DNA from 2 places in the Cetobacterium somerae genome. Region 1 is predicted to be linked to the other one. Evidence: riboswitches for the same ligand, from Rfam matches in the RefSeq annotation. Region 1 holds a riboswitch; the other holds the start of a gene.
The links. A riboswitch is a leader RNA that binds a small molecule or an ion and turns the genes downstream of it on or off. The one in region 1 is predicted to bind cyclic di-GMP.
Positions count from the first base shown of each region.

Region 2: another riboswitch for cyclic di-GMP. It lies ahead of MKD34_RS12990 (hypothetical protein); the one in region 1 lies ahead of MKD34_RS01405 (winged helix-turn-helix transcriptional regulator).

Region 1 is NZ_CP092519.1:309,327-325,080, reverse strand. Features, by position in the region: gene MKD34_RS01415 (BglG family transcription antiterminator) at 1-508, shown strand, start outside; gene MKD34_RS01410 (hypothetical protein) at 594-1,988, shown strand; gene MKD34_RS01405 (winged helix-turn-helix transcriptional regulator) at 2,017-2,307, opposite strand; cyclic di-GMP riboswitch class I at 2,426-2,501, opposite strand; gene MKD34_RS01400 (cold-shock protein) at 2,615-2,815, opposite strand; gene MKD34_RS01395 (BglG family transcription antiterminator) at 3,039-4,433, shown strand; gene MKD34_RS01390 (BglG family transcription antiterminator) at 4,521-5,915, shown strand; gene MKD34_RS01385 (autotransporter family protein) at 5,951-9,418, opposite strand; gene MKD34_RS01380 (sensor histidine kinase) at 9,563-10,159, opposite strand; gene MKD34_RS01375 (LytR/AlgR family response regulator transcription factor) at 10,171-10,887, opposite strand; gene MKD34_RS01370 (transporter substrate-binding domain-containing protein) at 11,002-11,745, opposite strand; gene MKD34_RS01365 (MetQ/NlpA family ABC transporter substrate-binding protein) at 11,764-12,534, opposite strand; gene MKD34_RS01360 (iron-containing alcohol dehydrogenase family protein) at 12,914-13,957, shown strand; gene MKD34_RS01355 (aminotransferase class I/II-fold pyridoxal phosphate-dependent enzyme) at 13,971-15,134, shown strand; gene MKD34_RS01350 (PTS transporter subunit IIC) at 15,140-15,754, shown strand, end outside.
Region 2 is NZ_CP092521.1:117,575-133,328, reverse strand. Features, by position in the region: gene MKD34_RS13010 (MerR family transcriptional regulator) at 1-320, opposite strand, end outside; gene MKD34_RS13005 (MATE family efflux transporter) at 394-1,722, shown strand; gene MKD34_RS13000 (PhnA protein) at 1,827-2,231, shown strand; gene MKD34_RS12995 (CatA-like O-acetyltransferase) at 2,289-2,930, opposite strand; gene MKD34_RS12990 (hypothetical protein) at 2,991-9,926, opposite strand; cyclic di-GMP riboswitch class I at 10,018-10,093, opposite strand; gene MKD34_RS12985 (hypothetical protein) at 10,208-10,417, opposite strand; gene MKD34_RS12980 (hypothetical protein) at 10,460-10,807, opposite strand; gene MKD34_RS12975 (gamma-glutamylcyclotransferase family protein) at 10,969-11,370, shown strand; gene MKD34_RS12970 (Crp/Fnr family transcriptional regulator) at 11,579-12,277, opposite strand; gene MKD34_RS12965 (2-dehydropantoate 2-reductase) at 12,478-13,407, shown strand; gene treC (alpha,alpha-phosphotrehalase) at 13,437-15,107, opposite strand; gene treP (PTS system trehalose-specific EIIBC component) at 15,140-15,754, opposite strand, start outside.

The DNA.
Region 1 (15,754 bases):
TTTAGAAAAAATGTTATTAAAGAAAATTTGTTTTTCAATTTTTAAATATGAAAATCATATTTTTAAAGTTAGAAATATAGTAACTGGAGAAAAAGAAAAAATTATAATTAACATTTTAGAAAATATTTTTAAAAAATATGATTTAAATTTATTTTTTTGTGATAAAATTTCAATTGCTCAAATAATTATAAAAATTGTTATTGAACACAATAAAGGTTCATTAAAAAACATTCTACTGCTTTTTAATGAAGTTATTCTTTTAGATGATAAATATCTCAAAGAATCAATATATGGACATAATCAAAAGTTTAACATTTGTGTTGAACCTACTTTTTTTTATAAATTAAATCCTAAAAATTATGAAGGTAAATATGATTTGATTTTAAGCGATGAACCTAGTTTAAATTCCAAGGCAATTATGGTTAATAGCTTTAATCCTATACAAATATTTTTAGCGATTTATAATCACGTTTTTAATCAAGCTACAAAACATCTAGTATATGAATAAAAAAATTTAACTGTTTTAATTTTATTTTATGTATATAGATGGTATACTATATGTAGTTTTACTTTACAAAGAAGGGAATAATAAAATGAAAATAAATATTAATGCAAATCACATCAGAATATACAAGTTACTAAATTTTATTCCTGATAAAAATTTAGATTTTATTTGCCACTTCTTAAAAATGAATAAACAAAATGTTATTTTATATATAAAACAAATTTATCAACTTATAGAGAATAACCAGCAAAATATTTTACTTACTGATATGATCAAAAAGATTCAAAGCGATAAATCTCTTTTTAAAGCTTTAAAACAAAATCAAATTTTTACTAAAACAGATCGAATATTCTATATTATATTAATTTTATTTAAATGTCATGATTCAAACTTAAATCTTAACTTGAATACTGTTTCTTCTACTTTAAACATCTCTAGAAGAACCTTAAATGATGATTTACTTTCTGTAAAAAAAGCTTTGGAATTTTACAAATTAAAAATATATAGTATTCCAAGTAAAGGAATTAATATTTCAGGTAATACTAGTGATATTAAAAACTGTTTTCTTTCATATCTTTTTAAGTTTTTAATAGAATTTAAAGAGTTACCACTCTTAATGTCTAAAGATTGTTTTAGTTTTTTTCAACAAAAAATGTCTCAAAATATTATCAAAGAAATTGATTATTTTGTTTATGCCTTTGATTTAGATATTTTTGCTAACAATAAAAAACTTTTAAAAAGTATTTATCGAATATATTTTGAAGAAAATTGTAAAGATAATATTTCTACACTATCTTTTGAAGAGTTTAAAAAAATTTTTCTAGATGTTTTTCCTTTAAAGAATATTGAAAAAGTATATACTTTTTTTAAAACTTCTACTTTAGGAAAGTTTCCACTAAAATATATTAATGTTTTTATTTTAACTTTAAAATTTTGTACTGGAATTTTAAAAGAAAAAAATATATGTTTAAATAAAGAGTATGAAAATCTTAGAAAAACTTTTTCTAAATTTACATCTTTAGATTATTCTAAAAATAGTTATTTCGAAAAATTTACTAATAGAGTTTATATTGCTAATAAAGAGAGTTCTTTTCTATATATGAATGATCTTTCTTTTCTAGATTTAAACTTAACTTATAAAATAAAAGATGAATGTTACCAACTTTTTTTAGAACTAAGAAAAAATTACTTTAACATTCAATTTTCAAATATTATTTTTCTTTATCTTTGGAACTTAAATAAAATTAATTTTTTAGAAATCACAAATACAATTGTTGTTTTTAAAGACTTACCAAGATTTTTACAACCAATTATTAAAAATTTATTTCTTTTAAAAGAAAATATAAATATCTCTCATTTTATTAGATATCATGAGTTAGAAACCTACCTTCTCCAAGAAGATGTTTCTTTAATTATAACTTTTGAAAATTTACCATTAACTTCTAATTATCCATTTATAAAATATTACTCTTTACCATTATAATAAATCTCCGTATAAATTATACGGAGATTTATATTTTTAATATTTGCATTAATTTAATTTTGCTACACAAATCTTTTCCACTCTTTGTTGGATGAAGCCTAAAGACTCTTTTGTCGTCAAATGCTCCATACTTTTGAATTAAATTTTCCTCTTCTAATCTTTTTATACAAAGAGAAATAGACCCCTTTGACAAATCCAATCCTTTTGTTAATTCACACATAGTTATCCCTGGATTTTCATTTATTCTTCTTAAAATCTTTTCATGTGTGTAATTAATATGATACTTTCCTAATTCTTTTTTTATTTCTGTTTTACACATAATACAACACCCCTAATAGATTTCATCTTTAATATGTTTATTATAGACACAATCTTTTTTTCCTTTTTTTAACTCATTTTTTCAAAAAAAAAACACTTATCCCTTAAATTTAAGAAATAAGTGCAACTGGCTGCCATTTTACAGGCCCTATAGCTTTGCGTCCTATGATTTCTCATAGTTTGCCGTATAATTTTAGTAGTATTATATCTTATTTTTACCATTTTATGCAATGTTTTTTTTACACAATGCTCTATACAAAAACATTTCTAAATAAAAAAGACGGATCATCTCCGTCCGAATATTTATATTAGTTTGCTTGAACCTCTTTAGCTAAAGGTCCTTTATCTCCACTTTCAATTTTGAAAGAAACGTTTTGTCCTTCTTCTAAAAATCTAAATCCATCTCCTATAATTCCAGAAAAGTGTACAAAGTAATCCTTTCCTTCTTCACAAGTTACAAATCCAAATCCTTTTTCTTTGTTAAACCATTTTACTGTACCTTTTGTCATTTTTTCATTCCCCTCCGTATTTTTAAAACCTTTTAGAAATCTAATTCATTTCTAATATGTTCCTATGATATCACATATAATTTATAAATTAAATATTTCATTTTTTCTTTTTATAGAAGCAAAAGTGATACGTAATAAAAATGAATTTTTCTTTCTTTTTTCTTTATTAACTATTTTAATCTATATCTATATATGATAAACTATTTAAGTCGGGGGTGGTCAAATGAATACAACAGCTGCTAATATTTTAAAGATTTTATCTCAAACTGAGATGTCCATAGAAGATATGCAACTGTATTTAGATGTAGAAAAAAGTTCTATTATTAAAACAATTTCACAAATTAATGATTTCTTAATTTCAATTAATTTACCTATTATTTCAAAGAATGATGATTTTTATTTCTTAAAACTAAGTTCACAAGAATTGAAATTTTTATTCAAAAATTTTAAAATTTTAACTGCTGATGAAAAAGTAGATTATCTGTTTATCAAGTTTATTTCTACTGGTTTTTTAAATCTTGAAAAAGAAAAAGAGATTCTAGATATTTCTCGAAGTACCATTTTAAGATCTTTTCAAGTTGTAAAAGATGAGTTTTTAAAGAATGGCACTACTTATGAATACTCTCATGGAAAAGGTTTAATTTTAAAAAAAATTTCAGAACAAGATAAAAATATTTTTTATAAAAAACTTATGAAGTTCTTTATCGAGGAAGATATTTTAGTTCCTGTTAGAAAAGAACTCCTAAAATCTATTAAATTTTTTGATACAAAACAAAGATTAACTCAACTTTATCCTATACTTAAAGATTCTGGTATATCTATTAATTATTTTTTACTCTCTTTTATTTGTTCATTAGAAGTTTGTATTCATATTTTTGGTGGATTTAATTTTATAAAAGAATCAAATTTATCACTAGATAAATTTAAAGAGATTGAAAAAAATATAGATAAATTTGGAAATAATTTTGATCAGGATTTTAAAAATCAACTTAGTCATTTTCTAACATCTCTTTATTTTGAAAATGGTATTTTAGAAGAAAATCTTAAAAATATGTGTCTTAATTTAATAAAACACATAAAGATAAGATTTCAAATTAATATTCCAAATAAAGATTTAGAAAAAATGTTATTTAACAAATTATATATATCCTTTTTTAAATATAATAATAAAATTGTAAAAATCATAAATGTCTCTTTTAATAAACCACATAAAATTATTTTAAATACTTTAGATGATATTTTAAATGAACTTTCATATAACTTTTATTTAGTTGATAAATTTATGATTGTCTATGTTATAAGAAGAATTCTTATAGAAGAAAACTTTTTTAATATAAAAAATGTTCTTCTGTTATTCAATGAAGTAGTTGCAGTTGATCAAATTGTATTTAAAAAATCTCTAAAAAAATTCCATCCAAATATTGCATTTGATATTGAAGCTACTTTTTTTCATAAAAAAAATATTATACATAATCATAAAAATTATGATATTATTATTAGTGACAGTAATATTGTACCTAACGTGAAAGTTGTTGAATACTATAATACTGTGAATGTTCACAATATTTTAGAAAATCATGCTTTATTGAGTGGATTAAAAAAATTAAACACTATTTAAAATATCTAAGAACACTTTAAAAGTGTTCTTTTTTATGTTCTGTTCCTTTAAAATATATGTTAAACTATCAATATCGGAGGTGATTGAATGAATACAACAGCTGCTAATGTTTTAAAAATTTTATCGCAAACTGAAATGTCTGTAGAAGACATGCATCTGTATTTAAAAGTTGAAAAAAATGCTATTTTAAAAACTATTTCACAAATTAATGATTTTTTAGAATCTATTGATTTACCTAAAATCGAAAAAAAAGAGGATGCTTTTCATTTAATACTTACTAAAAAACAATGGGAAATACTTTTTAATAATTTTAATGTTTTAACTGTAGAAGAAAGAATTGATTATCTTTATATTAAGTTTATTGCCCATGGTTTTTTAAATTTAGAAAAAGAAAAAGAAATTTTAGATCTTTCTAGAAGTACTATTCTCAGATGTTTTCAAAGTGTTAAAGATGAGTTTTTAAAAAATGGTACTCGTTATGAATATCTTCATGGAAAGGGACTTTTAATAACTGAACTTAGCTTCAGTGATAAAAAAAATTTCCATAGAAAGCTTATGAAACTTTTTATAGAAGAGGATATTTTAGTTCCTCCACTAAAATCTCTTTTAATAGATATAAAAAAATTTGATACTAAAACTAGGTTATCTCAAATTTATCCTATTCTTAAATTTTCTAATATATCTGTTAATTATTTTTTACTTTCTTTTCTATATTCTTTAGAAATTTGTTCAGAAATATTTGAAGAATCTTTATTCAGAAATGAAAGTTATCTTGAAACTAAAGAATTTAATCATATAAAATCACTAATTAATAAATATGGTAGAGATTTTCATCCGAAATATAAGGATGAATTAGCTTTCTTTTTAACTACCTTAATTTTAGATTACTATTTTTTAGATAAAGATAATAAAGTTAGAACTCTAAAATTTTTGAATATTTTAAAAGAAGAATTTAAAATATCAAATATAACTTCAGAGCTAGAAGATATGCTTTTTCACAACATCTATCTTGCTTTATTTAAATATAAAAATAATATAATAGATTTTAAAAATACATATTTTAATGATAATGAAAAAATTCTTTTAAATAAACTAGATTATATTTCAGACAAACATTCTTATGATTTTTTCTTAGGAGATAAATTTTCAATAGTTTTCGCTTTAAAAAGAGCTCTGATAGAAGATAATTTTTCTAAGATAAAAAATGTTTTATTTCTTTTTAATGAAATAAATGCAAATCATTATACTTTATTTAAAAGAAGTCTAATTAAATTAGCTCCTGATATAAAATTTGATTTGGAAGCTTCATTCTTTCACAAAAAAAATATTCTTAGAGATTTTAGTGACTATGATTTAGTTATTAGTGATGAAAAAATAAATCCAAATGTTTTCGTCATTGATTTTTATTGTAATTCTAAAGTTCAAAATATTTTAGAAGAAAAAGCTTTTTGTTTAGGTGTTAATAATTTCTACAATGAATAAAAAAGGTGGTTTTATATGAAAAACCACCTTTTTTATTAAAATCTATATCCTACTCCTATTTTAACATTTGTATCTATTCTATCTTTATCTGCTAACTCTACACCAGTATATAAATTATAGAAAACTCCATTTACTTTTTCATAATCTATACCAACGATAATTCTTATTCTATCCTCTGTTATTTCTGGCCCTTTAATTTTAAAAGATGTACTATTTTTTATTCTACCTGTTAAATAATCTCTTTCAGTATCCAAAGTTTTCATATAACTTAGTTCACCTTTAAACTCTAATAAACCACCTTTTAAATATTTTTTCTTAGAAAAATCTACTCCTATTAAAATATCTGTATTTTGATAATTTTTTCCATCCACATCTATTGCTAATTCATTAGATTTCTCTTTAACTTCTTCTTGAGATATATTCATATAACTTAGTCTCAACTTAGGTTCTATTGAAACTCCAGTCTCACTTTTTATAAAATATTTTCCCTCTAAATAAACCCCTATGCTATCTGTAGATAAACTACCATTATTTTTAAATTCTTGGTATTTATTTATTAAAATTCTATCCACATCATATTCGTTATGTTGATAACCTATTCCACTAGTAATTCTAAATCTATTTACATTTTTTTTACCATAAACTCCAATATATCCAGAGTTTCCATCTATTTTTGTTCCCTTTGACATATCTACTTTTTGTTTACTACCACCAATAGCAATTCCTAGAGATGTATCCTCTAATATTCCGTACTCTGCTGTTCCTAGCATTCCATACGTACTTACATTACTTGAATAGCTATTCTTTTGAATCTCTTTTCCAAATCTATTATTTTGCTCAGCTTTTTCAAATTTATCATACCCGTATATTCCGTGTGCTTCTGTAATCCACTCATCCTTTTTAGGCATTTTTGTTGTAAAAATATTATCTTGATATAATCTCAAACTTTCTTTAGAGGCTTCTCCTATATAAGAGTAGGGATTATTTGCATATATTTGATCCAATATAGATATCAACTCTTTTTTAGCTTCTACTATATTCTTTCCATCTTCATAGTCTAATGTTGGAGCCAGATAATCCTCTTCCCCACCATTTACTATACTGTCCCATATATCACCTAAATCTTCTCTATCTTCTACCTCATTATCCGGAGGATTATCTGGTTTCTCTTCACCTTTGTTATCTGGTTTTTCTTTATCGTCTGGCCTGTTTATAATATCATCTAAATTTAGTGTATCTATTATAATATCTATCGTTTCTGTCGCTCTTATTGCATAAGTATTTGTTCCTGAATTCAATAACCATATATCATCTTTTCCAGGTATAAATTTTCTTGCTGTATGAGCTATAGAATAGGTTCCTATCTGAGAATCTTTTAAGCCTGTGATATCTGTTTCTTTCATTGCTATAACTGTTCCATTTGTTAATCCGCTAGCCTTAAAAAATAGTTGTGCTCCTGCTTGAATATCTGGATGATTATCACCATCTGGTAAATGATCTCCTATATTTCCTTTCTCTCCTAATATTATAGCTCCTGTATGATCATACAATGCATGACCTGTTACTCTTCCTTTCTCATCTCTTTTACTTCCATCTAATCTCACTAATAATGTTCCATGCTCTATATCTATATCTGCAACGGCATTTACTTTTGACGTAGAATACAATGTAACCTTTCCATTTGTTTTTATCTCATCAAAATTTTCTATTTTATCATATATTTTTAACTCTTCATTTGAATTACTAGTTCCTAATTTCAAAGTATTAAGTTGACCTTTTGATACTATGTCTCCATTTATTTTAACGCTATTATCAATATATAATGTATTATTATTCCCGTCTACACTTATTTTTCCATTTAGAACGGTATTCTTTGTAATATCTAAATTAGCTTCATTTCCTAAGACTTGTATTATTGGATTTTCATTTTTTATTCCGCCACCATTTATTAAGGAATCTTGTATTTTTAAATTTGTATTATCATTTAAAGTAACTGCAGTTTTATATGCATTTATTATCGTATTCTCCACTGTTGTAATTTGATTCTTTGAGAGTGTTAATGTTCCAGTTGATACTCCTGCTCCATTTAAAACTTTATTTTTATATTCTGAGCCCGCAAGTATATAACCATCTAATCCATTTACAATATTAATTATCTCTCTTCCATTATTATCATTAACATTATTTAAATCTTGCCTAATACTATCTACTTCTCCATTTTCCTTCAGATTTATGTATAGCCCATTATTGACTTCATTTTCTGGAATCTTTCCTACTCTAAAAATATTATTTCCGATTAGTATTCCATTATTGACTAAACTTGTTAACTTCCCATTGAAGTTAGCATCTTTAACTCCACCAAAACTAATTGCAGTATTATTACCTTTTATTACTCCTTCATTAAAAAGAGTTGTAATATTATAACCTGAATATACTCCATTTCCAGATTTCTCATTATTAAGTTTTGAACTATAACCGCTTATAACTCCACTATTTTCAAGATTTTCTATTTTTGTCTGTATACCTCTTCCATCAATAATTATTCCATTTCCACTTCCAAAATTTAATGCACTTGTATTAGCTTCTCCTTCAACAATACCTTTATTTTCTATTTTTGAAGTTATAAAGTCTCCACCGAAAAAATGTCCGAAAGAACTTAAATGTATTCCATTTCCACTATTCTCTATGTTTAAATTTGAAAATACATTCCCTTTTATTACTCCTTGATTTACTATTTCATCAGCTTTACTTTCGTAACTTCCAAAAGCTGTTAATCCGTTTCCTATATTTCTTGAATTTTGATTTTCTATATATGCTTCTCCTATAACTCTTCCAAAATTTTTAAAACTTCCCACTTCACTTTTAAAGTAATAACTTCCACCTATTAAATCTTTTGGAGCTATATTTATTGCATTTCCAGAGTTATATAATCCTCTATTTGCATTTCTTGAATCTACCTTTCCTGATATTACTCCTTCATTTACTATTTTATCTAGTTTACTACCTATAATTTTAGCTCCCATTTGTGTTTGACCAGTATCATTACCTATAAGGTTTACCCCATTCCCGCTGTTTCCACTACTATCTATTAAATCATTTGCTATAAAACTTCCATTTATATATCCATTATTTTTTAAAAATTTTATTTCTAAATTCTCCAATGCTATTCCATTTCCACTATTTGTTACATTATTCACAGACTCTATTACTTCAGCTCTTCCTAGAATTACTCCATTATTATCTAGACTTTCAATATTTTTATGACTCTCTATTCCGTTAGATATTAACTCACTATTTTGATTAACTTTATTCAAATTTTGAATTTTTCCATTGTTGTATATAGTTGATTCTTCTTTATCTAACAAAATACCTTGAGTTTTATCACTATCATTAAAATAATTTTTTTCTTTTATAATATCCTGCATCATATAAGCATTCTTCTCTATTAAAATAAATAAAATAATTATATTAAATATAGTTTTATTATTTAAAATTCTTTTCATTTTAACACCACCATATTATGAATTTTATTCTATCTTAACATTACTATAAAAATTTATTTTTTTTCTTTTTCTATACCCAAATTGTATATTTTCGATCCTGAATTGTTTTAGAAAAAAGACCATAGTTATAAACTATGGCCTTTTTTAAAGTGGAATCAATATTTTTGTTATAAATATATTATCTTCAATTTTTCTTATTATACTACCTTTATAAGATTTTACAATCTTATCTATTTGTCTTAATCCGATTCCTTTTCCACCTTGTTTTGTTGTTTTATATTTCCCATCCTCTTGTTTTATTTCACAATTTATAGTATTTTTTACAGTTATATATAAATTCTCTTTCATCTTGAATATCTCTAATTTTATCCATCTATAAGTTCCAGTAATAATATTTGCTTCAATAGAATTATCCAACAAATTATTTATTAAAGTCGATAAATCAATGTTTTTAATTTTTATTTCTTCTGGAATATCTAATTTTAAAATAAACTCTATTCCAAAATTTTTAGCAATTTCTATTTTTTGACTAATTATTGCTTTTAAAATTATATTATCAACATTTAGTAATTGCTTCTCTAAAACTTTTATCTCTTTTGTTAAATTTTCTATATAATGTTCTAGTTCTTGATACTCTCCACTTTTCACTAAAAAAAGAAGTACAGACAAATGATTACTCCAATCATGTTGCCAAGCTTTTGTATTCACAATATTATTTTCTATATCAAATATTTTATCCATATCTTTACTCCTTATATATCAAAATAATTCATAAATAGTTCTAATACTTTTTCTCTTTTTCCTCTACTTATAGGAATAATCGTATTATCATCTAAGGTTAAAGATTCTTTTTCTATAGATTTTATAAAATGTAAGTTTACAATATATGATCTATGGCACCTTAAAAAATGAGTCTTTGGTAACTCCTCTTCTAAATCACTGATTCTTTTTTTATAAGTTATTTTCTTATTTAACAGTTCTATATGAACATAGTGAGAATATACTACAAAATATTTTATATCACTATATCTTATTTTTACTACTTGTTTATCTGTAATTACTTTTAATGATTCTTTTTTTTCTTTTAATTGTTTTATTTTTTTATAAGCTCTTTCTAAAGAGTCAAATAACTCCTCCTCTTTTAGAGGTTTTAACAAATAGTTTATAGCTCCCACACTATATCCTTTAGAAATATATTCTGATACCCCTGTCACAAAAATAATTGCTATTTCTTCATCTTTTTCTCTTAACTTTTTAGCTAACTCAATTCCATTCATCTCTTTCATTTGAATATCTAATATTAAAATATCCATATCCATATTTTCATCTAAATTAAATAGAAACTCCTCTGAACTTTTGTAATGAACTAAATGTATAGTTATATTATTTTTTAATGCCCAAACCTTAAGATATTTCTCCAATATTTTATATTGGATATCAACATCCTCACATATAGCTATTTTTAGCATTCTCTCTCCCCGACTATTATTTTGTTATATTTATTACTATTTCAGAAGGAGTATATCTTATTGACTTTTAAAAGTCAATCACAAAAATAAAAAGAGAGTTTCCTCTCTTTCTACTTACTTAACCTTATATTTTTCTTTTAACTTTTCAATAGTTCCATCATTTACTAACTGAACTAATGCTTCGTTTATTTTATCAAAATCTTTATCATTTTTTCCAAGAGCTATCGCTTTTGGTTCCCCTTCTAAAATACCAACTAATAATAAATCTGAGTTATTTTTAACATACTCTTCTGCAACACTCTCATCTAAAACAATCCCATCTATTTGACCATTTTTTAAGGCTAATAAAGCTGATGTATTATTTTGAAAAGGAACTACCGTTGCTCCAGAAATATTTTTAGCAGTATTTTCTTTTGTTGTTCCTAATTCTGCTCCATATTTTTTATCCTCTAAATCATCCATTCCTTTTATAGGTTTTTTTTGATTTGTTACAAATGCTACCTTTGAAGTTAGATAAGGAGATGTAAATTGAACCATCTTAGCTCTTTCAGGAGTAATACTCATTCCAGCTATAACCATATCTATTTTGCCAGTTTGTAAGGCTGATATTAATCCTCCAAACTCCATATTAGCCCATTTATACTGATATCCAAGTTTTTGAAATATTGCTTCTATAATATCTGGATCTAACCCTACTATTTTCCCGTTTTCTAAGTATTCAAATGGTGGATATTCTGCATTAGTTCCAATTACAAAAACTCTGTCTTTTGTTTCTTGAACCTTGGCTTCTTTTTCTCCACAACTAAAAACAATCAGTGCAATTAATACTATAAAAATTCCCTTTAATATATTTTTCATAAAGACCTCCAAAATAGTTTAGAATAGAGGAATTATTCCTCCTTTATACTTCTCTAATATAAAATTTCTAACTTTGTCACTCCTTAGAACTTTCATTAAAGTTGCTACTTCTTTACTATTTTCATCACCTTTTCTTACTGCTACCACATTTCCATAAGCACTCTCTTTCCCTTCAACAATTAAAGAGTCTTCTTGTGGTGATAATCCTGTATCTAAAGCATAGTTACAATTTATAACTGCTAAGTCCACATCTTCTAAAGATCTTGGTAACTGAGCAGCTTGTAGAGAAACAATCTTTAATTTTTTAGGATTTTCAACTATATCAAACTCTGTAGCCATTAAATCCTCAGGATTAGATAACTTTATAACTCCATTATTATGTAATAAAATCAACGCTCTTCCAGCATTTGTAGGATCATTAGGAATAGCTATTTTATCTCCAGCTTTTAATTCATTCACACTTTTATATTTTTTAGAATAAGCTCCTAATGGTGGGACATATATATCCTCTAAGGGAACTAAATCTAAATTTTTCTCTTTCATAAAATTAGCTAAATATGGTTTATGTTGGAAAAAATTTGCATCTAAAGAACCATCTGCCAAAGCTAAATTTGGCATAATATAATCTGTAAATTCAACAATTTCAATATTTAATCCCTCTTTTGCTAACTCCTCTTTTATCTCATTTAAAATTTCCCCAGCAGGTATTGGAGTAGCCCCAATTTTAAACACATCTTTTCCAAAGACAAAATTTGAAACAATAATTAATAGCAATAATGTTCTTTTCATAAAATCCCCCCAGCTATAAATGTTTTAAAAATGATAATAATTTTTTATAATTTTGTCAATCTTTTTTTATTTTATTTTTTTTAAAAAAATATTTTCAAAAAAATGTTTACAACCCTATTTTTTTATGTTATATTTATGCAAATAAAAAAATTTTAGGAGGAATTTAAAATGTCTTTAAGAAAAGTTAGGGCTATGTTTTGGTTTATGTATTATTTTAAAACTAAGGTTTATATCTAGAAATTATAGATATGAGCCTATTTGTATTAAAAAAATATAGGCTTATATCCCAACTAACTTTTTAAAGATTTATTGTTTAAAGCTTTTGGGAAACCAGAAGCTTTTTTATTTTATCTAAATTTATGAACTGGGAGGAATTTTTATGGAAAAATCTATTTTAACAGAAGTTTATATGGACAGTAACATTTGGAATATTTTAGGTAAAGAGATTCAAAATTATAATAATATCTTAGTTATTCATGGTGATAAATCTCTTTTATCAATAAAAAATGAATTTTTTAAAACTTTAAAAGATAAAAATTTTCATCTAGTTCATTATGGTAATGAGTGTTGTCACTCTATTGTTAACTCAACTTTGGATAATTTAAATGATAATACTTATGATTTGATTCTTGGTATTGGTGGCGGAAAATCTATCGATGCTTCAAAAGTTATGATGGATAAATTAAATATACCACTTTTTACTATTCCTACCATTGCTTCTACATGTGCTGCAGTTTCATATATTTCAGTAATGTATGAGGAAAATCATGTGTTTCAAGAGTTATACTTTTTAAAAAGACCACCTCACAAAACGTTCATAAATTTAGATACTTTAATTGCTGCCCCTAAAAAATACTTATGGGCTGGAATAGGAGATACTTTAGCTAAATATTACGAAATGAATTTAAAAGCTCGTGGAAAAAGATTAAATTTTAATACTACTATGGGAGAAAAGCTAAGTCATCTTTGTAAAGAAACAATGTTAAATTATGGAAAACATGCTCTTTCTACATCAATAGTAGATGTTGATTTTAAAGAAGTTGCTGGAGTTATTCTTGTAACAACTGGTATTGTTTCAAATCTTATTGACTTTAAATACAATGGAGCACTTGCCCATGCTATTTTCGATGCTTTAACTAAAATTAAAAGAGTTGAAGAGGAGCATCTACATGGAGAAGTGGTAGCTTTTGGTATATTAATTCAATTACAACTTGAAGGTAATCATGAAGAACTTAATAATCTTTTAAACTTCTATAAAGAGATTAATCTTCCAACTACTCTTAAAGAGATTGTTGTTAAAAATGAATACCTTGAGAAAAAAGAGGAGATTATTGATAAAATTTTAAACTCTATTACTGGTAGCGAAATACCACTTAACTTTACTAAAGATGAATTTATAACTATTTTAGAAGGAAATTTATAGGGGGGATATTAAAATGAATGGATCAAAATTTTTAGCTAAAAGATTTCAAAATAAAGAGGAAACAACTTTCAAGTCTATTGATGAATCAGAAAAAAATCAAATTATAAACTTAGGAATTGGAGATTTGGATATACACACTGATAAAATTATTATAAACTCCGCTTTTCAAGATGCTTTAAATGGTCATACACACTATACCGATCCTTTAGGAGATTTAGACCTTCGTAAAGAAATTATTGAATATCATAAAACTGAGTTTAATAATTATAATGTTGATCTCAACGAAGTTATTGTTTTATCAGGAGCTTGTCATGGAATGTATTTAGCATTACAAGCTACATTGAATGAGGGGGATGAAGTTATTCTTATTGCCCCATTTTTTCCAGTTTATGTAGATCAAATTAAAGAGGCTAATGGAACTCCAGTTATCGTTCATACAACTATTGAAAATAACTATCAAATTATTAAAGAAGACTTAGAAAAAGCTATAACAAAAAAAACTAAAGGTATTATTATAAATACACCTTCTAATCCTACAGGAGTTTGTTACTCTTTAAAAAGTTTAGAGACTATTAGTGAATTAGCTAAAAAATATGATTTACTTATATATGCTGATGATATCTACGATTTTTATGATTATTCTAATAGTTTTATTCCCATTTATACTTTAGATGGAATGAAGGAGCGAACTATTTCTGTTTGTAGTTTTTCTAAAAATTTTGCTATGACTGGTTGGAGAGTTGGCTATAATATTGCACCTGCGTCTATTATAGACACGATTAGAAAAATAAACGAAGTTATTGTTTATAGTGCTTCAGCTATCTCTCAAAGAGCTGCTCTTGCAGCCCTAAAAAATAGAGAACACATAAAAAATAGTATTGTTCCTCTATACAAAGAAAGAGTTGAATATAGTTTAAATAGAATCAATAATATAACTGGTTTAAGAGCATTTGCTCCACAAGGTGGAATATATATTTTTATAGATATTAGTGAAACTAATTTAAATTCCATACAATATTCGGATTATCTTTTTGAAAAACTAAAAGTCAAAGTTATTCCAGGAAAACCTTTTGGTAATGATAAAGCTGTTAGAATAGCTTGTTCTAATAGTTTAGATATTTTAAAAGAAGCTTTTGATAGAATTGAGGCAAACTCAATAAATAATACGGGAAGGTGAAAATAATGAAAATAAAAGAGCTAATGTTTAAAATATTAAATGGTATGAGTTTAGGGATTGTTGCAACTCTTATTCCATCAGCAATTCTTGGTGAGATTGCAAAAAGTTTAAATTTAGCAAGTATATTAAATTTAACAAGAATATCCACAAGCCTACTTCCATTTGCAATTGGAACTGGAGTTTCATACCAATTAAGTTTCACTCCTTTAGAAAGCATATGTGTTTCTGTTGCCACTTTCATTGGATCAGGGGTTGTATCTTTTGTTAATGGAAATATTGTTCTAACTGGAACAGGTGATGTAGTTAATGCAGGAGTTACTGCCTTTATTGCATCTTTAGCTATCTATCTTTTTAGAGATAAAGTGAAGGGGTTAAGCATGGTTGCTCTTCCTATCATAATTTCAACTGCTGTTGGATGGATTGGTTTAAATCTCTTACCTTATGTTAGTAAGGTTAATGGAGTCATTGGTCTTACAATAGAAGAAGTCGTTAAAATGCAACCTCTTTTAACAGGTGGTATTATTGCAATAATATTTTCTATTCTTATTATTTCACCATTTTCTACTGTTGGGATAGCTCTTGCTGTAAATCTTAGTGGTATAGCTGCTGGTGCTGCAAAT
Region 2 (15,754 bases), on a different replicon from region 1:
AATCTATTTAAATTAGATTTTATATTTTTTAAGTTTTCAATCTCTTTTTCAATTATATTTTTTTGAAATACAATTGACTTTAAAATATTTTCTAAATTATTCCCTTCATATAAAATCTGTTTTATTTTTTCTAAAGAAAATCCTAAAGACTTACACCTCTTTATAAAATCTATTTGTAAAAATTGATCTATTGAATAATATCTATATTTCGTCTCTTCATCAACATAAATTGGCTTTAAAAGTCCCTCTTTATCATAGTGACGAAGGGTTTGAATAGAAATTTTTGTTAATTTAGATGTTTCTCCTATTGAAAATATCATTTTTTCCTCCAAATTTTTTGACTCTATAGTTACAATAGAGTATATACTATTCTCTAGTAAAGGAGGAAGTGAAATGTTAAAAAAATTTATTAATTATGCTGTTCCATCTGTATTTGCGATGTTTGTATCATCACTTTATGTAATTATTGATGGAATCTTTGTAGGTCAAGGTGTCGGAAACTTAGCTCTTGCCGCTGTTAACTTAGTAGTACCTGTATCAATTTTCTTTTTTGGAATGGCCACAATGTTTGCTGTTGGAGGTGGAACTCTTATTTCTGAAAGTTTTGGAAAAAAAGACATAGCAAAAGGTGTTCACATCTTTAGAGAAGCTTTTATAGTTCTATTAATTTTAAGCTTTTTTATGAGTTTCATATTTGTTGTTTTTTCAAAAAAGATAGTTATACTTTTAGGAGCTAATGGAAATGTTTTAGAGGAAGCTAATACTTATCTAAAATATTATGTTATGTTTTGTATTCCAAATATCCTAGGAATATCTTTAAGTAGCTTTATAAGAAATGATGGAAATCCAAAGCTTGCCATGATTGCAACTGTTTCTGGTGCTTTTTTAAATATTGCTCTAGATTATGTATTTATTTTTATTTTTAAATGGGGAATAAAGGGAGCTGCTATAGCTACAGGGCTTGGACAGATTTTAACTGTTCTAATTATACTACTACACTTTTTGCTTAAAAAAGGACACTTATCTTTTGGTAAAACTAAACTTCATAAGGAAAATATACTAAGATTTATTGCACTTGGTTTTCCATCTTTTTTTATGGAAATTACTTTTTCAATAATGGTATTTTGTATGAATATAGCTATTTCAAAAGTAGGAAACGAAAGCCAACTAGCTTCATTTGGAATAATAAACTATCTAACTACAATAGTTTATATGCTTCTACTTGGTCTTTCTTTTGGAGTTCAGCCATTATTTAGCTTCAATCATGGAGCTAAGAACTATGAAAATGTTTTTAAATTTTATAAATTTACAATTGTATCTTCTATAATTATTAACTTTATTTATTTTATTATTTCATATTTTTATGGATATGATATTGTTGGCTTATTTACTAAGGACGGAAGTATTTTAAATGAAACTTATAATGGTCTTACTCTTTTTAATCTTTCATTCTTTATCATAGGATTCAACGTTATTCAATCTGGATATTATCAAGCTATAAATACCCCTAAAAACTCAAATATTATATCTTTTTTAAGATCAATTATATTTTTTCCAATAACAATCTTTATAGGAAGCCATTTTTGGGGATTAACTGGAGTTTGGTTAAGTCCTTTATTTTCTGAAACTCTTTGCTTTATAACTTGGAATCTTTTGTTTAATAAAAACTTTGGATCAATATTAGCAAATTATTTTATAAAATCTGCACCTAAGAATGAATAATATTAAATTAAATTTAAAATTTTTAATCCAATCATAAATTGATTGGATTTTTTTTTGAATTATGTTACCATCAATCTATAGAATAGAAATGAAGGAGAAATAAAATGGCAAAAGGTTATGACCAGCATATGGAAAGAAAAAACAAAGTAAATAGTTTTGGAAAAGAACTAACAAGAAGAGCTAAGTCAAAATGTGAGCTTTGCGAAGCTACAGGTGTAAGCTTAAGTATTTTCGAAGTTCCTCCAGTTAAAGAGGAGCCAGAAGTAGAAAGATGTATCTTTATCTGTGATGAGTGCAGAGATAAGTTAGAGAGAATAAGGAAAGCTAAAGAGAATGATTTTAGATTTTTAAGTAATTCTATGTGGAGCGAAGTTGATATGGTGAGAGCTCTGTCTATTGTTTTACTAAAAGAGATGTCAAAAAAATATTCATGGGCCGAAGTTATCTTAGATGATCTTTATATTGATGAGGCAACTGAGGAGTTAATCCAAACTATAGAATTAGAGTAAATATCTTTTAATATAAAGAGAGGACCCATAATAAGGTCCTCTTTTCATATAGTTTTTTTAATCTAAAAAAGTTTTTTCATCATTGATAATCTCTTGAACTCTATCTATAAATCTGCAAAGATGAAATCCATCGCAAACTGCGTGATGTACTTGAATGGCTAACGGTATCAAATATTTTTTATCTTCCAAAATAAATTTTCCAAAGGTAAAGATTGGAAGATAGTAGTCATACCCATTTTTTAAATTCAAATTAAATCCATCAAAACTATTCCAAGGAATCATAGAAATCGGAAAACTATTTTCAGGAATATTTTCCTTTCCAACCATTTTTATACTATCTCCATATTTAGTTGTATCAAAAATATAGCTCTCATAAAATTCCGAGTAAGATTTTATAGAGTTACTCCAAAGATTGGTAAACAGATCATTCCCCTCTTTCAAATAAGCATAACAAGGATATAAAGTTTCGTAAACTCCTAAAACTCCATTGGAATTTTTATTTATTCTAAACTCCTCAAACTCATTGACAGTTTTAGTTAATGCAAAAATTAAAGCTGGGTAAACTTTTAAATTTAATCTTTTTATGTTGGTTATATCTATCTTTGTTGTTAAACTCACTGTACATGGAACGTCCCTTGAAAAGTGTTTATAGTACTCTTTTCTTCTCCAATTTTCAATATCAATCTCTTTAAAAAACATCTAGCTTCTCCTTAATATTACTAATTCTTAGTAATATTATACACCATCATTTTAAAATTGCTAGAATTTATAATTAAATCTTAAACTATAGTTTACCTCATCCTCATGCCTATTTTCATTATTTTCAAATTCAACTTGAACTGTAACTCCCATATGATCCACTTTTTCCAAAGCTAATCCTAAACTTGCTTTGATAACACCCTTTTCTTTTGCTGGGCAAGGTAGATCATAATAGTTCATGCTGCTATCTCTTAATTTTGCCTCATTAGCTGAGTATACATTTCCAAACTCATATGAATATTCAATAGTACTTAAAGGTTTTAAAGCAATTCCGTTTCCTACATAAAATCTTTTATATCCTCTTAGTCCAACTTTACCTTTTGTACTAAAGAAATCATTGTCATGGACTCTCAGTGCTAAAGTTCCACTTTCATTAAACGCTCCTATTTTTTCATATCCAAAATCTAAAGCAGTATAGATTGAGAACTCTGATTCTAAATCACGATAAATAGTTTTAGAAAGTTTATTTTCAAAATCCACTTTATAAGAGTTTATTCTTCCAACATTTTTATATTTTCTATCCAATAACATCTCTCTTTCAGATTTATGTCTGTTGTATGTAATATCAAATGTTGTCAACAATGAAACTTTATTATTCATAAATGGTTTTACATTGTGTAGCCCTGATTTTAAACTATAAACTTTCTCCTTTGAAGAGCTGTTTTCAAAATCAAAATCAGATACTGCAAATCCTAAAGAATATCCATGTTTTTCACCATAAACTTCTCCATCAATATCCCTCATATACATCAACCCTTTTATATCATAATCATAGTTTGAGTTTATATCACTATCTTTAAAATATCCTCCTGAATATATAACACTATATTTATCTGTATCCTTTGTTTTGTTATACGAACTATTCATCTCATCAAAAGATAGATTAAAAGCATTTTCAATATCGTTAATTCTATCTTGAATATTACTATAGATATCTCCTCTTATCTCTTTTAGAGATCTTTCAGTTTCTTTCTCAAATTTTATATCTGAAAGCGAATCTAAATAAACATTTAGATTTTTTAAAGTTTCTATATCTTTTTGATTGTTATTTTGACCTAGTACGCTATCTAACCCTTCACCTAAAGAATCAAACTCATTACCACTTACAACATCTTTATAAGCAACTTTTTTTATTAAAAGATTTCCTGTTTCATCAATCTTACTTTTAAATAGTGGTGAAGTTTCTACTTTAATATCACTTGCTGGTTCTACTCCGATAATATTTTTCATAAACTCGCTTACTTTGTAATCTACACCATTCCCTGTAAGAGCAAAGTTCGAAGAAGCTTTCATTTTTCCTGAAATTGACTTAACATCAAAAGCTAAGTTTTCTTTTGTTATATCTATAACTGTTCCATCTAAAATAATATCTCTATCTGCTGAGAATTTCCCACCGTTAGAAATATAGCTATCCGTTAAATAAATTTCTTTTCCTTTTCCAGTAACCTTTATATTCCCACTATTTACTATCTTTCCATCTCCAACCATTCCATATCCATTTTTGATTTCAATGTTTCCATAGTTTTTAACAGTGGAAGTTTTATCTGTAAACATTGCAACTCCATCTATAACTTTTATGTTTCCTTTATTAATTCCTATAGCTCCATCTCTAGCTGAAATTCCAACTCCATTTTTAGATATAATAATATCTCCTTCATTTATTACTTTAACATCTGGCCCTTTTCCTAACAAAGCTACTGATTCTCCACTTACAAATATTTTCCCTTTATTTATTCCAGTTCCAGATTCCTTAATCCCTATTCCTACTCCTTTATCTCCATTTAATACTATTTGAGATTTTGAACCATAAACTATACTGCTATTTTTTCCATAAATACCTATTCCACCATTATTTTCTATGTTTACTCCATCTATATTATAATCTACCCCATCTTTTAAATAGATTCCAATAGATGATATCCCATCACTTTTTTCAACAGAAATATTTGTATTTTCAAAACTATTTGTGTTATCCACTAAATAAACTCCCACAGAATCTTTTCCTACTGAGATATTATTTTTTATTCTAGAGTTCTCCTTTGCAATTAAATTTATAATATTTGATTCTTTTCCAGTTAAATCAAAATCTACAACTGAATTTTCAGCACAAACTTTAACACTTCCTGCTTCTACTTCCATATTTCCAAGTTTGATAGATTTTTCCGAGCTGTTTTTTAAATAAACTCCTAGCCCTAAATCTTTTGTAGATTTAACTTTTATAGTTCCACTATTATTATCAAAACTACTATTAGCTCCTTCTATAAAAGCACCAACACCTCCATCTACTAAAATCTCTCCTATGTTTGTTAAATTATTTTTTCCAGCTTCAGATACATATAGTCCCATATTATTATTAACTAAAATATTTCCTTTATTTTTTACATTTGATCCTTGAGTTATAGCTAACCCTATCGAATTTTTACCCAATAAATTAATATCAACCTCATTTTTAATAATTTGATCTCCTGTTCTCATGTACGCTAAAGCTAAGTTTAAACCGTTACCTGTATTTTCATAATCTACAGTTCCATTTACTAAGGATGCTCCTCTATCTAAAATAGTTCCAACAGATCCTTCTCCACTTCCATTCATATAAATATTTGAATTTAGTAAATCTAATTTCCCACTGCTACTATAAATTCCATGAGCACCGTTTTCTATGTTAAATTTTCCATTTAATGCCAAATCTCCAGTTGTGTAAATTCCCACACTTCCTTTTTCTGAAGAGTTAACTTCATTTAAAGAAATAATATTATTTTCAATATTATAAATACCTATCCCACCATTTTTAACATTTAAACTAGCATTTTCATTGAAAACCAAATTATTTTTAGAATTTTTTCCATTTAAGTATACTCCTATAGCATTCCCATTTTTAACATTTGCTATACCATTAACATTAAAATTAGAGTTTACCTCTATATTTCCATCTCCATTTCCATAAACAAATATATTTCCAAGAGAGTTTTCACTTTTAAAATTAACTATATCTTCAATGGTTATCTTTCCACCTAACTCTGCAACATATCCTATATTTTTCATTCCTCCTATTTTAATATTGTCATTAACTACAGAATTTGCTCCATTTGATGCAATTACTCCAATACCATTATTTCCTAATAGATTTATAGTTCCTGTATTGAAAATTTTATTGTCTTTTCCAACTCCTACTATCCCTACTTGAGAATTTGATGATAATGTTATAGTCCCTGTATTAAAAATATCTTCGTTTCCATAAATTCCCATTCCTGATTCACCAGGTTTTAATTCTCCTTTATTCTGAAGAATTATATTATTTGCTACTAAAAGAACTCCATTTTCAAAACTATCTCCATTTAATTTAAAATTAATCTCTTTAGCTGAATTTGGTGTTTCTCCTTGTAAAAATAATCCAAATTTTCTTTCTTGAACTTCTGAATTTATACCAGTAAATGATAACTCAGTTATGCTCTTATCTAAATTCGATGTTTCATCTAAAGCAAGAGCTGTTCCTCCATCTCCAACTTTTATAACTCCAACTTTTTCAATAATACTTCCATCTTTTCCGTATATTCCTATTCCTTGGTTTCCTGATAAAATTTCATTTTCATTCGTAATTGTAGCATTTGATCCATAAATTCCTATACTAGACTCTCCTAATAAATTTATAATTCCATTATTATATACCTTGGCTAAACTATTATCTTTATTCGACCCATTATTTTCTACAAAAATTCCAGCACTATTATCACCAAAAGTATTAATTTTTCCATTGTTTATAACTGTAACCATTCCTTGACCAATAGCTTGAGAGCCAAATTCATTTTCAATAACTTTTCCAGTTGACGCCACTCTATTTGTTAAACTATATATTCCCGTAGCATCATTACCGTATATTTCAAAATTCCCATTAGAAACTACTGAACTTCCATTTACTGCATATAACCCAATACCACCAGAGTTAATAATATTATCTCCTTTTTCAACTATTATTTTTGAACCTTTTGCAAGAGAAATTTTTCCAAAATCAATATACGCTCCAATAGCACCATTTCCAGAATCTATTCTGTCAACATCAACTATCGAATTTGCTCCTAAATTTATTTGCGTTTCATCATTACTTTTCGCAAGTTTGCTCGAACTATTTTCTAGACCAGATACTTGTCCACTATAATATTTATCAGCATCAGTGGTTAATACATTTGCAACTACTTTTTTTCCAGCTTCTAAATTTAACTTTAAGTGTTGTCCTAAAAATCTTTTATAATAGAAATCTCCTATTTCGTCTGGTTGATTTGAATTTTTTTCTATATCTGTATCTATATTTAAATTTCCTCCATCAATTGCAGCAATTTTAAATGAGTTACAAATTTTTCCATCTACTCCAATGCCACCTTCAATAGATACTACATTTAAAATTCCTTCTATTCCTGACTTTAATTTTGATACATATAAATCACTGTTTGTATTAACTAGTTTAGTTGCCACTGCATCATTTGAAGTTACAACTATTTTTCCACCTGAAAGATTAACTAAAGTTGATTTTGACTCTAAATCCGCTTCTACTCCAACTCCTCTTCCTCTTAAAATAATTGTTCCATTTTGTAGATTTACATCTCCTCCATTTGTATAAACTGCATAACCATTTCCACTATAATCAATTGTTGCTCCCTCTAGGTCAATTGTAGAATCAACTCCAACTGAAGCAACTCCTGCCTGACCATTTATAACTTTTAAATTCAAATTTTTCCCGTGAATTTTTCCTCCATTTTCAGCATAAAGACCTACACCTTTACTTATAGCCTCTTTTGAATTATCTATTGTTATAGATGAATTAGAAATAGTATCTTTCAATTTTGATTTAGTACTTGATAAAATTGTTATGTCACCTTTATTCGCAAATGCTCCTATACTTTCACCTGTTAAGTTTACATCCAAATTATCCACATTTATAATTATAGATGAATTCTCTCCTTCTGAATAAAATATTTTTGAATCTCTCGTGTTCACATTAATTTTTCCAAGTAAATCTATAGTATTTCCATCTCTAGCTATTGCTACTTTATTTTCTAAACCATTTTCAACTACAATATCACCATTTGATTTGATATTTCCTCCACTTGTTAAAAGTCCAATAGCTTCTTTATTATCTCCTGTTATTGATAGAACTCCTGTGTTTAAATTTAACTCTCCATTTGAAGAAACTACTCCGATAGAGTTTTCAGAATTTTCAATCTTAATCTTATGAGTTCCATATTTTTGAGTATTTTCATTTACTATCGCAACGTTATTTGTTCCACCCAAAATCTCTAAATTTATATTTGATTTCTCATTTAATAAATTTCTATCAGGATGCTCACTTTCTAATTTATGTACAAATCCTATATTTTGTGTTCCACCTAAAATTGTAATTGGGGTTTGTAAATCTATTGTTCCATTATTAATCTCTTTTTTTACATAAATTCCTATATTTTGTATTCCATCTAAAATACTTATTTTTCCAGAGTTTTTAAAGTTATGAGAATCTTCCTGATTATTCGCATAATCTTTATTAAATAACATGATAAAATTTTGTGTTCCATCTTTTATTGTAATATTTCCATCTCCATAATTAGTTGTAAAATAATCTCTTTTCTCTCCATAAAATTCTGTAGCTTCAGTATATGCAAATATTACATTACTATTTCCCTCCACTGATATATTCCCACTATTTAATAAATAAGGATTTAAAGATTCCGTTCTTTTAGTATGCCCTTGAAGCCCTACTATATTAATGGAATTTCCAACTAATTTTATATCTCCTTTTAGTGATAAAATCATGGATACTGCATTCTCACTTTTTCCATATAACCCATAGTTATCATATAAAGATTGCACTTCATTTCTCTCTTCAGCTGTTAACTCTTTTATATCTTCCAATTTTTGAGCTTTATCTCCATGAGGATCATAATGAATAAATTGTCTCAACACATATTCTCCTTGTGAATCTTTAACTCTATTTTTAGCATCTATATTCACTTTTGTTTCTTTTTCAAAAGAACTATATGGAGACCCAATTACTCTATATATTCCTGCATTCCCTTCCCCTATAATTCCATTTGTTTGGTAAGTTCTATTAGTTATAGCATATTTTGGATATGGAGAAGCATATTTTGCAGTATAATTTACTATCTCTCCACTCCACCCATCTAAAGCTGAACTCCCGGCTATATTTATATCCCAATTTCCAGATTCCATTATAACTTCAGAAATAGTTGCATTGTGCCCCTTCTTATACGAACCTTGACTTATTGCTTCCCAAAACCATGGTTCATCTGCATTAACAGATGAATAAGTTTTCATATCTGGGATTATTATATTTGGAATAGATATTTCCTCTATCTTAGGTGGTTCAGGATTATTTATCTGAGTTATTTCGAATGAATCTGGTTTTTCTATTTTTTTTAACGATAAATTTTCATTTTTTATATTATTTATATTTCTATTGTCTAAATGCTCTTTTGTTGAAATATTTGGTAGCTTACTATTTATATCAAAATCTTTTAAACTTAACTCTGTAATAAATGAATCCATAATTTCCAAATCATGATTTTTTATAATATTGTCTACAAATCCATTGTCTGGTTTGTTTTCTTCTGGTTTCTTATCTGGAATCTTTTCAGCTGGTTTATCATTAATTTGCTCCTCTTTTACAAAAAAATCTCCAAAAGCTGACTTATCTCCATCTTTGCTACCATTTGTATGATTATGATCTCCCACAAAAAATATTTGTGTTTTTCGTTCATCACTTTTTTTATAAAACATTTCCTCTAAAACCTTCTCTTCATCTTTAATTAAAGGTTCTTCTTGGGCATAAATGCCACCTGTTATCAAAAAATTAACAAGTAGTGAAAGTGTAAAAGTTACTCTTCTTTTTAAGTATCGTTTTAAAGTTCTCTCCTCTAAAAATTTGTTCATTGTTTTCCTCCCAACCGTTTTTTATTATATATATTTATTGTAATTTTATATTCAAAAAAAAATGCACTTATCCACTTTTAAACAAGTGAATAAGTGCAACTGGCTGCCATTTTGAAGGCCCTTTAGCTTTGCGTCCTATAGTTTCCCGTAGTTTGCTAATTTTTGTAAATATTGTCTTTATATTATTATATATTACACCTTTTTCTTTCAATAAACAACCTCTTTTAAAAAAATAATAACAAAGTAATTAAAAAAAGACTGATTTCTCAGTCTTTTAAATTTTATATTTTTTCATTATTTGAAACAAAGCTAATTAACTTGATTTTTTGAGCACCAGTAGCATAAACTATAATCTCAGAAACACCTGACTCCATAAATTCTGCTCCAATCTCATCAATTTTCTCTTTTATAATATCTTGCTCTCGCTCATTATTTGTTTCAATAGCAATTTCCCATCTACCCATAATATCTACTTCACTTATAATTTTCATATTATCATCTCCTCTTAAAATAATTATATTCAAAGATTTATACTAAATTAAGGAAGAAGTTCCTTCACTACCAATTTTATATCTTTTTGGATTTTTAATTAAATCTTTTTTTAGCTTTTGAATTTCAGAATCTTTATCCTTTTCTAACTCCTTAATTTTCAATTCTAAAAATTTTACCTTTTCATTATAACTAAAATCAGAAGTACTCAAATATTTTAATTCCACTTTATAGCTATCTATTAATTTTTCATTTAAATCAAAAATTTCATCAAAAATTATTTGTTGTTCTATTTTTAAATTTTGCTTTAATTCATCAAAATTTATATCTTGTTCATTAGCAAAAGCTAATCCTTTAAAAATTAAAATCCCTATTAATAAAATTCTCTTCATCTCTTAATTCTCCTTCAATTAAATTCTCTAAGTAATTTTTTCTTAAATATATCTTAATAAAAAATTATTACAGATTTATGTCAAAAAATATTTTTTAGACAAACCTTCCATTCTGTGCTACCATTTAAGGATAAATATTTTTATTAATAAGGAGGATAACTATGAAAATTTTTGTTTATGGAAGCTTAAGAGAGGGATTTTTTAATTTCAATAAGTATATAAATGGTGCAGCTAAAAAAATTGAACTAGGTGAAGTTATAGGTAAACTATATGCTATTAAGGATCAAGAATATCCTGCTCTATTAGAAGAAGATGGAATTGTAATTGGAGAAATTATAACCGTTGAAAATTGTGATTTAAAAGCTATTGATAATATGGAAAATTATTTTGGTGAAAATAATCCTAATAATGAATATAATAAAATAAAAAAAGAGATTAAGAATTTAGAAACTGGTGAAATAGAAATTTTAGATGTTTATGTTTATAATACAACTAATCCGAAATTTTCGTATAATAATTTAATTCCTATTGCTTCAGGAGATTGGAAAAAATATAAAAATTAAGATAAAAAAAGAACTAGAAAAATCTAGTTCTTTTTTTATTCTCTAGAATAAAAATTAACAACTTTCAAATAAACAAGGGTTTGTTTACTCGATTTGAAACGAATTTAATACTTAATAAGGTATGCTCTATCATTCGTTCTAAATTCAGAATTTCCTTTTTATTAATTAAAGATTTCTTTCACTAGAATCTTTTTCTTTATTTTTTTTATTAGAAATAGCAAATACTTTTTCTACAATATTTACATCCTAATCTCTCCTCAATCTCTTCTAAATTTTCAAGAAAAAAATGTTTATTTTTAATAGATAGAAAACCCTCTTTTTTTAATTTTGTAATTATTCTTGAAACTGTTTCCTCTGTTGAATTTAAAGATTTTGCAATATTTTTATTTAAAATCTTATGATTAATAAAACTATTCTCATTATTATTACCATAAGTTCTGTATGCTCTAATCAATAATGACAATACTGCATTCTCCATAGTAAATAATTTAATATCTCTTATTTGAAAAAATAACTTTTGATAAAAAATAGAAGTATATTCTAAAATTTTCTCATGCAAATCTATATCCTGACTATATAAATTTTTTAAAAATTTTTTATCTATAATATAACATATTGTGTCCTCACAGACTTCTATATAAAAGTTTTCTAAATACTTGTCTCCATCTAAAAAATCACTTATTCTATTTAAAATAATTATATTCTCCTTTGAATAACATCCTAATAAAAATTCTTTTTCTTCACAAAAATTTTGATAATATCTAATCAATCCTTTATCTATAATCAAAATTTTTTCATTAGAAAAACTAATGTCTGTCAAAATTTCTCCTTTTCTATACTCTTTTCTTTGTGGATTAAATTTTAAAATATCTTTTATTAAATTTTTTCTATACTCTAAAAATGTCATATATTTTCCTTTCAAATAACTTTTCTAACTAAGTCATACAAAATTTTAACATATTTCTTTTTAAATTTGTATTATCTTTAAAGTACTTAAAAAAAATATACATAATATTGATTTTAATCAAGTTTTTTTAAAATTTTTTATGATAAAATCAAATATACATAACAAAATATTAATTATAGAAACAAAGGAGATAATTAGATATGAAAATTGCAATAATTGGAGCTGGAGCTATGGGCTCAAGATTTGGATATATGTTACAACAATCTGGAAATGATGTGTTTTTAGTTGACACTTGGAAAGAACATGTTAATATAATAAATAAAAATGGACTTTTAATTGAAGAGAATAACAAATTAAATTCAATTAAAATTCCTATTTTTCTTCCTGAAGAGGCAATAGAAATTCCAGAATTGATAATTTTATTCACTAAATCAATGGGATTAAAGTCAATGCTAAAAAGTATTAATAAAATAATTGGAAAAAATACAAAAGTTCTTTGCTTATTAAATGGATTAGGCCATAGTGAAACAATATCTGAGTTTGTAGATATGAAAAATATATTTATGGGAGTTACTTTATGGACATCGGAACTTATTGGTCCTGGACATGTTAAGCTAACAGGAAGTGGAAACTTGGAGATTCAAAATTTAGACCCAACTATGGAAGATACTGCAAAAAAAATATGTCAAACTTTAAATAATGCAAATCTTAATGCAGTTTATAGTAAAAATGTTGTTCTTTCAATTTGGAAAAAAGCTTGTATCAATGGTGTGTTAAATAGTACTTGTACCATTCTAGACTGTAATATTGAAGAGTTTGGTCAACTTAAAAACTCTAAAAAAATTATTACAAAAATAATTCAGGAGTTTTCACAAATAGCTAATAAATATAATATCTTTTTAAATATTGATGAAATTATAAAAAATGTTGAACAAACCTATGATCCTAATGAAGCTGGAGAACACTTTCCATCTATGCATCAAGATTTAATACAAAATCATCGACTTACAGAGATTGACTATATCAACGGTTATATTTCAAAAAAAGGAAAAGAATTTGATATCTCAACTCCATATAATGATCTTTTAACAATGCTTATACATTCTAAAGAAGAGTTACTTATTAAATAGAAAAGAACCTCAAAAATGAGGTTCTTTTTTTAAGATGAATAAATTACAACTGATTCATAAGCTCTCAGTTTTATTTTTTTTCCATTTAATAATATATCATTGTAATTTTTTATTAAAATATTTTTTCCAACAAATATCTCTGGAATTTCAATTTCTATTTCATTTTCATAAAAATTATTTATAACCAAAAGTTTTTCATCTTCAAATTTACGCATATACCCAAATACTTGTGGACTCTCCTCATACATGGGAATAAAATCTCCATGAGAAATAACTTTATACTCTTTTCTTAATTCTATCAATTTTTTATAGTGATAAAAAACCGAGTCTTTATCTTTTAAGTTATTTTTAACATTTATTGATGAATAATTTTTAGACACACCTATCCATGGAGTTCCTTTAGTAAAACCTGCATTTTCGTTATCATCCCACTGAACTGGAGTTCTGCTATTATCTCTAGATTTTTGTCCTAGAATTTCTATAGCTTCATCAATAGTTTTTCCTTTTTCAAGAAGTAGTTTATAATTATTTAGAGCTTCTACATCTCTATATTCATTAATATTTTCAAAATGAGGATTAGTCATTGTAATCTCCTCACCTTGATAAATATATGGGGTTCCTCTTAACATGTGAATTGCTGTTCCCAGCATTTTTCCAGACTCTTTTAAATATTTTTCATTTCCAAATCTAGAAACAATTCTTGGCTGGTCATGATTACACCAAAATACTGCACTCCATCCATCTCCATTTTCTATTCCCACTTGCCATTTGAAAAATATTTCCTTTAAAGATTTAAAATCCATATCTCCTAAAGCCCATTTTTCTCCATTTGGATAATCCACTTTTAAATGATGAAAATTAAATACCATAGATAACTCTTTATTTTCTGGCTTTGTATACTCTACACAATGGAAAATCGTTGTTGATGACATCTCTCCCACAGTTAAGCTTCCTGGATATTTTCCAAAAGTATTAGCTGTTAATTCTTTTAAATATTCATGAACTTTAGGTCCGTCTGTATAAAATTTTCTTCCATCTGATGTAGCAGTCTCATAGTTATCATCTGGAAAATTTTGATTTTTTGAAATTAAATTTATTACATCTAGTCTAAATCCATCTACACCTTTTTCTAGCCAAAAATTTATCATTTTATAAATATCAGCTCTTAATTCTGGATTCTCCCAATTAAGATCAGCTTGAGTTACATCGAATAAATGTAAATAATATTTTCCTAAGGATTCCACATATTTCCAAGCATTTCCACCAAATTTTGAAGCCCAGTTATTAGGAGCTTTATTGGGTGTTCCCTCTTTCCAAATATAGTAGTTGTGATATTTATTTTCTGGTCCTTTTAAAGCTTCTTTAAACCAAAAGTGCTCTGTAGAAGTATGATTAATAACCATATCCATTATTAATTTTATTCCTTTTTTATGCATCTCATTTAATAATAGATGAAAGTCTTCCATAGTTCCAAATATTGGGTCAATATTATAGTAATCAGCTATGTCATATCCGTTATCCATCATTGGTGAGACATACATAGGAGTTGTCCAAACTACATCCACACCTAAATTTTTTAAATAATCTAGTTTACTTATAATTCCTCTAATATCTCCTATTCCATCACCATTACTATCACAAAAACTTTTCGGATATATCTGATAAACTGTGGCACTTTTCCACCAATCTTTTTCTAACATAATTTTCCTCACTTTATTTTAAATTTATAATTTTATTTTTTTTCAAATCTTCCTTTACTCAATAAATAAGTAGCTATAATTGGTACAACAAAAGCTATAGCCATAGCTATAATGTAGTTTATCCAAAATTTAGGCTGAATAGCTAAAAATGCTGGAAGTCCACCTATTCCTATTGAGTTTGCTAAAACTCCTGTTAAAGTTGAATAAATAGCTGCAAGTGCAGAACCAATTAATGCTCCATAAAAAGGATACATAAATCTTAAATTTACTCCAAACATAGCTGGTTCAGTAACTCCTAACCAAGCTGAAATTGCTGACGATAGAGACAAAGATTTTAATTTTTCATCCTTTCTATTTAAAAACATAATTGTTACAGCTGCTGATCCTTGAGCTATGTTGCTTAAAGCTATCATTGGCCAAATCATTGTTCCACCTTGAGCAATCAACTGTAAATCTACAGCTAAGAATGTATGATGAACACCTGTTATAACTAATGGAGCATAAAGCATTCCAAAAAGTATTGAACCAAATACTCTAAAAGGACCAGTTAGTAAAATATTAAATATTACTGCAATATAATTTCCTAGCTCACGAGATACTGGACCAATAACTAAATATGAAACAGCAACAGTTGTAAATAAAACTAG